DNA from 2 places in the Solibacillus sp. GQ1 genome. Region 2 is predicted to be linked to the other one. Evidence: riboswitches for the same ligand, from Rfam matches in the RefSeq annotation. Region 2 holds a riboswitch; the other holds the start of a gene.

Region 1 (3,830 bases), on a different contig from region 2:
GTGAAACCGCTTAGGAAGTGATACATTGCCTGCTCTTTAGTCAATTTAGAGATAGGAGGTAATACACCAAATGCATCGGCTGTTAAGAAGACGATTGTATTTGGATGACCTGCTACTGATGGCAAGACGATATTGTCGATAAAGTCGATAGGGTAAGCGACACGTGTGTTTTCTGTTAAAGAACCGTCTGCATAGTCGCATTCACGTGATTCAGGGTCTACCGCAACGTTTTCCAATACTGAACCAAAGCGGATTGCATTGTAAATTTCCGGCTCATTTTCAGCAGATAGGTTGATTGTTTTTGCATAGCAACCACCTTCAATGTTGAATACGCCATTGTCAGACCAGCCGTGCTCGTCATCACCGATTAATTTACGGTCTTTGTCAGCTGATAAAGTAGTTTTTCCTGTACCAGATAAACCGAAGAATAATGCTACATCGCCTTCTTCTCCAACGTTTGCAGAACAGTGCATTGGGAAGATACCTTGTTCAGGTAACAAGTAGTTCATAATACCGAAGATTGACTTCTTCATTTCACCTGCGTACTCAGTTCCGCCGATTAAGATGATTTTCTTTTCGATAGATGTTATAATAAATGTTTCCGATCCAGTACCGTCTACTTCCGGATCTGCTTTGAAGTTTGGCGCAGATACGATTGTAAACTCGGCAACGTGTTTAGCCAATTCGTCTGCTGTTGGGCGGATGAATAATTGATGACAGAATAGATTATGCCAAGCATATTCGTTAATTACTTTAATAGATAATTGAGACTCTTTGTCTGCACCAGCAAAACCGTTGAATACATATAACTCGTCACGTTCTTTTAAGTAATTTATAACTTTTACATAAAGTTTATCAAATACTTCTGCAGAGATCGGACGGTTTACTTTACCCCAATCGATTTTGTCATTTGAAATTTCTTCTTCTACTATATATTTATCTTTAGGAGAGCGGCCAGTATATTTGCCTGTTTCAGCACGTAATGCGCCTTCAACAGTTAGCGATGCTTCTCCGCGTGATGTAGCTTTTTCAATTAATTGTGGAACAGATAATTGAGTTTTGATGTTTTCCCCGTTTAAAAGTTCTTTCAGCTCGTTAGCAATTTCTACCGAATTCATCTATTAAATACCATCCTTTTTTATAGTATTCCCTTATAGAGGGGAGTTGATTCCTAATTCAAAAATAGTATAACACATTAAGTGAAATAATCTATACTAATTGCAAATTATTTTTTCGTAAATTTTAGCAGATCGAAAAAAGTCAAAATTTGTTGACAGTACTTGAATTTTTGCGTAAGATGTTTAATTGAACGGATACTCTTATCCCGAGCTGGTGGAGGGGCAGGCCCTATGAAACCCGGCAACCTGCGTATATTTTATACGTGTTGGTGCCAACCTGATGCAAGGGCAAAATTTCCCTTGAACGATAAGAGTGAAAGGTAACGAAACGTAATATCCTTTCCTCACGTGTGATGAACACGGCTATGAGAGAAAGGATTTTTTTTATTTTGTTTTACAATTTCGTACTGAACGAAAATTATATAGTTACAGCCTTTCAGACCCTCGTGTTAAAGCAAATATAGCTTGACGTTAAAAAGGCAGCTACGCATCAGCGTAATTCCTGCAATATAACGGACATGGGTAATGAGTACCGTATCAATAAAAAACAATTGCCAAAGTGATTTAGGAGGAAATGACATGACAAATCGTCGACTGTTTACATCAGAAAGTGTAACGGAAGGACATCCGGACAAAATTTGTGATCAAATTTCGGATGCCATTTTAGACGCTATTTTAGCTGCAGATCCAAATGCACGTGTAGCTTGTGAAACTACGGTAACAACAGGCTTAGTATTAGTATCTGGTGAAATTACAACTTCTACTTATGTAGATATGAAAGGAATTATCCGCGATACAGTAGCAGAAATCGGCTATACACGCGGTAAGTACGGCTTTGATGCTGAAAATCTTGCAGTACTAGTAGCAGTAGGAGAGCAATCACCTGACATTGCACAAGGTGTTGACCAGGCATTGGAAGCACGTGAAGGTTCAATGACTGAAGATGAACTTGAAGCAATCGGTGCAGGCGACCAAGGTTTAATGTTTGGTTATGCATGTAACGAAACACCGGAACTTATGCCGATGCCTATTTCTTTAGCTCACAAATTAGCGCGTCGTTTAACAGAAGTGCGTAAATCAGGTGAATTGGAATATTTACGTCCGGATGGTAAAACACAAGTAACAATTGAATATGATGAAAACAATGAACCTGTTCGTGTAGATACAATCGTTATTTCAACACAGCACGATGAAGAAGCAACATTGGAACAAATCCAAACAGACATTAAAGAACACGTTATTAAACCGGTAGTTCCTGCTCATTTATTGGATGAAGCTACAAAGTACTTCATCAACCCAACAGGTCGCTTCGTAATCGGCGGACCTAAAGGAGATGCAGGTCTTACAGGACGTAAAATTATTGTTGATACTTACGGCGGTTATGCACGTCACGGTGGCGGAGCATTCTCTGGTAAGGATGCAACAAAAGTTGACCGCTCTGCAGCATATGCAGCACGCTATGTTGCCAAAAATATTGTAGCAGCTGGCTTAGCCGACCGTGCTGAAGTGCAACTTGCTTATGCAATCGGTGTTGCACAGCCTGTTTCAATCGCTGTTGATACATTTGGTACAGGAAAAGTAGCAGAATCACAAATCGTAAACTGGGTTCGTGAACTCTTTGACCTACGTCCTGCAGGCATTATTAAAATGCTTGATTTACGTCGCCCAATCTATAAACAAACAGCAGCATATGGACATTTCGGTCGCACAGATTTAAATGTGCCATGGGAAAATACGGATAAAGCAGCTGAATTAAAAGCAAAAGCAGGAATTTAATAAAATAAAAAGGAGCATCCGGTTAAATGGATAGCTCCTTTTTTGTAATTTCCAGTAAACTTCCTATATTATAGGTAGAGATTTCGATAAACAGTAAATGAGTGTGAAATTATTTCTGAAGTGATTTATAGTATTGTCCCTTCGCTACATATTCGGAAATAATGCGATCCATATCTGCGCGATCTTCTGCAGTTACTTCACGTACGACTTTTGCTGGGCGTCCCATCGCTAAACAGTTGGGAGGAATCACTTTTCCCGGTGGCACAAGACTACCGGCACCGATAAATGCTCCTTCGCCTATAACGGCTCCGTCCAATATGATGGAACCCATACCAACTAAAGCACGTTTCTTAATTGTACAGCTATGTAATGTAACTTGATGACCTACTGTTACTTCATCTTCAATAATGAGAGGGTAAGCGGGACTTTGGTGAAGGCAGCTCAAATCCTGGATGCTGACACGGTCGCCAATTATTGTCTTGTTTACATCGCCGCGGATTACTGTGTTAAACCAAATTGAAGTTTCGGCTCCTATTGTTACATCGCCGGTAATTGTGGCATAGTCGGCAATAAATGCAGAAGGGTGAATCGTCGGTATTTTATCCTTATAAGGGTATATCATTTTTCATTTCCTCATTTCTTCTATAAAATTGTAGATAAATCTATAGATATCGTAACAAAACGTGAAGATTTTTCAATTAACATTTCTTTTAGATCGGAATGTATTATAATTAAACAAATAAATAGTAATATAATGATGCCGATATTAAAGTAGGCGCAATACCATAATTTTTTGATACACGGCAAAACTCAGATTTAAAATTAAAGGTCTCGTGTTTATGACATAAAAATAATTTACATGTAAGGAGTATGGCCATGTGGAAATGGGAAACAGAGCAACAACCAAAAGCCGTAGTCGTTATTCTTCATAGCGCA
Region 2 (3,830 bases):
TTGAACAACTCCTTTTCTTCCAATGATGCTGCAACATCACTTTAAATTTTTCCGGTTGGTAATATTATTATCCCAATTGTATTACTTGGTATTAAATTTGTCAATAAAACTTATAAAAATAGTAGGGATTAATTTTCTAAAAATTGCTTAGCTTCTCGAATGGGAAAAGCTAAGCCTTTTTTAAAGGTTTATGCGTTTGTTTCTGCGCCTACTTCAGCCGCAACTTTCGCTAATGCCTGTTCTAAATCTGCGATAATATCTTCTGCTGCTTCTAACCCGATTGATAAGCGAATGAGCTCTTCCGATACGCCGGCAGTTTTTAGTTCTTCAGCAGATAACTGTTGGTGCGTTGTGCTCGCAGGGTGGATAATCAATGAACGGGCATCCCCAACGTTTGCTACGTGTGAAAACAATTCTACGTTATCGATTACTTGGCGACCGGCTTCGCGTCCACCTTTAATGCCGAACGTAATGATAGATCCAAAGCCGTTTTTCAAGTACTTTTTCGCCAAATCATGTGTCTCAAAATCTTCAAAGCCGTTGTAATTTACGTATTCCACAAATGGGTGGGCTCTTAAATACTCGGCAACTTTTTGTGTATTTTCATTGTGACGGACAATACGCAAATGAAGCGTTTCAAGTCCTTGCAGGAAGTTAAATGCCGCGTCAGCAGATAATGTTGGACCAAAATCACGCAATAGTTGAACACGAAGCTTTGTCGCAAATGCAGCGCCTGCTGTGTCAATCCCGTAGCGTAGACCATGGTAAGAAGTATCCGGTTCTGTAAATCCTGGATGTCTTCCTTGTGTCCAGTCGAACTTCCCTGCATCAACGACAATCCCGCCGATTGTCGTTCCATGACCACCAATCCATTTTGTTGCAGAATGGATGACAACATCCGCACCGAATTCAATCGGATTACTTCCGTATGGGGAAGCAAATGTGCTGTCGATTAATAAAGGAAGACCATTGTCATGAGCGATGTTTGCTACCGCTTCAATATCCAGTACTTTCAAGCTTGGATTTCCGATAATTTCAGCGAAGATTGCTTTCGTTTTATCCGTGATTGCCGCCTGGAAGTTTGCAGGATCTGATTCATCCACAAATTTTACTGTAATGCCGTAGCGAGGCAATGTAGTGGCGAATAAATTGTAAGTCCCACCGTAAAGTGAACCTGCCGCAACAATTTCATCCCCTGCACCGGCAACGTTTAAAATCGAAAATGCTACTGCTGCTGCGCCAGATGAAAGCCCTACTGCTGCTGTACCCCCTTCTAATAAAGCAACCCGTTCTTCAAATGCCCCGACTGTCGGGTTCATAATACGAGAATAAATATTGCCTGTTTCCTGTAATGCAAATAGACGTTGCGCATGAGCTGTGTCATTAAATGCATAGGCTGTTGTGCGGTAAACGGGAACTGCAATTGCACCTGTTACCGGGTCTGGCTTTTGTCCCCCGTGTAATAATAAAGTTTCTGGTCTTAAATTTGTCATTTTATTACCCCCAAAAATTTAATCGATGGTGAAATCGGTGTTTTTTGAGGAGGATTTTTTAAATGAAAAAAACCCTCTTCAGTTAAGAAGAGGGTTGCGCATGAGCAAGTTTGCCTCCTCTTATCTTTCAAAATGATTGTCCATTTTGTAGGAATTAGCACCTTAGTCAGTTCATCACTTACTGGTTGCCGGGCATCTCAGGGCCTATTCCCTCCGCCGCTCTTGATAAGAGTTATGTGATTTGTGTTCCATCGTTGAGTCTCAGTATAAAACATACTAATCCGATATGTCAACACAAAAAAATTAAAATTTTCAGATTTCTATTCAGATTACTCTTATCTGTATTTAACGATATGCAAAAATTCCTTCTCTATGAATTGAACAGACGTTAATAATCGACTTCAAGTAAAATATTGACTAAAATAAGCTTGAAGGCTATATATTTAAGTTTTTTATTACATATAAGGGAGATGTTCACGTGAATACAAAAGAATTATTACGCAGTCATACATCTGTTCGTAAATATACAGGTGAGGAAATTTCTAAAGAAACTGTCATCGATTTAATCGAAACTGCACAAATGGCGGCAAGTTCGCATTTTGTACAGGCCTACAGTGTCATTTGGGTAACGGATGAGGAAAAGAAAACGAAGCTTGGTGAACTGTCTAAAAATGAATTCCAGTTCAAAACAGCGGGCGCCTCTTTCTTGTTTTGCGTAGATTTCAAACGTTTGCAAGTAGCCGGTCAAAAACATGGGGTTGATATTTCTGCTGACACGGCTGAAAACGTGCTTGTAGGGGTAGCAGATGTTGCATTATTTGCCCAAAACTTTGTTATTGCAGCTGAATCAATGGGTTACGGCATTTGCTATATCGGTGGTGCCCGTACAAATCCTAAGGAAATCAGCGAGCTGTTCAATTTACCGGAATACGTTTTCCCATTATTTGCGATGACGATCGGTACACCGACAAAACGCAATGAAACAAAACCGCGTTTACCGGTAGCTGCGGTATTGCATGAAAATGGTTATGACGTTGATAAGTACGAGACGCTGCTAGATGAGTACGATGGAATTATGGAAGACTATTACAGCAGCCGATCTTCGAATCAGAAGACTGCAACATGGACGAAACAAATGGCTGATTACTTAGTTGAACAAAACCGTCCGCATATTAAAGACTTCCTTGCTTCACAAGGCTTTACTTGGAAGTAAGCTAATAAAAAGGAGTATGCCGCAAAATGGCATACTCCTTTTATTTATTTCAACCCTTCAATTTGCAATGCTTTTACAGGCTGGAAATCTTCTCCTGTTTTCGCGTACGTTATCGTCGCCTGGTCACCTTCTTGCAAGTATATTGCAAACGGTGCAACTTCCGTAGAAACGATGAAGTTTTCACCTGTGTTCGCCAGGAAGGATACAATTGTGAAATCACCTACACGCTCTTTATAAACACGCACGACTTTTACCGTCGCTTTGGCCTCTTCGGCATTCGAAGTACCATCTACCGTACTGCCGCCACGGCTTAACGCTGTTTTATAAAGTCTTAACGCTTCATTTGGTGTTGTACCATATGCCGAAATTTCAGGATTTGCTGCTGACACGATAAAGTAATTTTGCAGGAATCCGTTCGCATCAAGTACAGCTGACAGCCAGCTCGCTTCACCGTAGAAGTTATAAAGGATCGGCATTTCGCCCTCCCATTCTTTTTCGATGAATTTTTTCTCGATAATTTCAAGAGCCCCTTGGGAATCCATATAAGACTCTTCCAGATTTCCAGTATAGTACGTTGCTTCACCAGTACGTGCATGTGTTAATGCATAACCAAGCATCGAGTCAACGCCCTCTTTTGGACTTGTAAAATCAGTGAAATAATACATTTCCCCATCTTCCATAAAGATCGGACTTACATTTGCTTCCGTACCTTCATCACTCGGTAACTTAACATCCTTTTTACCGACAAGACTATTCCAGAAGCCGTGTACATAGTTACCGAAATAACTGTTTTGCAAACTTACTGCTTCCGGTGAGACAGCACCGTCAATAAATGCCGGTACATCTGCAATCGCAATTTTCTCTGTTGCACCCGTCTCCGCATCAACAAGCACAATCCCTTTTACATCAAAGCCGTTACGAGCAGAAATGAATTCCCCGTAAGAACGGATGTAATATGGTTTTCCATCTTCATCAATTTCCAGCTGCGGATCTCCATAGAAAATTAATGATGGATTTTGAAGACGAATATGACGCTCCAGGTTTTTATTTAAATAAGCAGATGGAACATAGCTCATTTCTGCCTTCACAAACTTTGGATTATCGCTTGAGTCAGTAGCACTCAT

Evidence for each region. A riboswitch is a leader RNA that binds a small molecule or an ion and turns the genes downstream of it on or off. The one in region 2 is predicted to bind S-adenosylmethionine.
Region 1: it holds a riboswitch for S-adenosylmethionine, as region 2 does, so the genes downstream of both, metK (methionine adenosyltransferase) here and AC6CH1_RS14885 (O-acetylhomoserine aminocarboxypropyltransferase/cysteine synthase family protein) in region 2, are expected to answer to the same signal.

What each region holds. Positions count from the first base shown of each region.
Region 1 is NZ_JCAXEX010000001.1:2,414,271-2,418,100, reverse strand. It holds gene pckA (phosphoenolpyruvate carboxykinase (ATP)) at 1-1,118, opposite strand, end outside; SAM riboswitch class I at 1,317-1,432, shown strand; gene metK (methionine adenosyltransferase) at 1,698-2,894, shown strand; gene AC6CH1_RS12250 (gamma carbonic anhydrase) at 3,004-3,516, opposite strand; gene AC6CH1_RS12245 (alpha/beta hydrolase) at 3,771-3,830, shown strand, end outside.
Region 2 is NZ_JCAXEX010000003.1:129,570-133,399, reverse strand. It holds gene AC6CH1_RS14885 (O-acetylhomoserine aminocarboxypropyltransferase/cysteine synthase family protein) at 189-1,493, opposite strand; SAM riboswitch class I at 1,611-1,725, opposite strand; gene nfsA (oxygen-insensitive NADPH nitroreductase) at 1,972-2,706, shown strand; gene AC6CH1_RS14875 (hypothetical protein) at 2,751-3,830, opposite strand, start outside.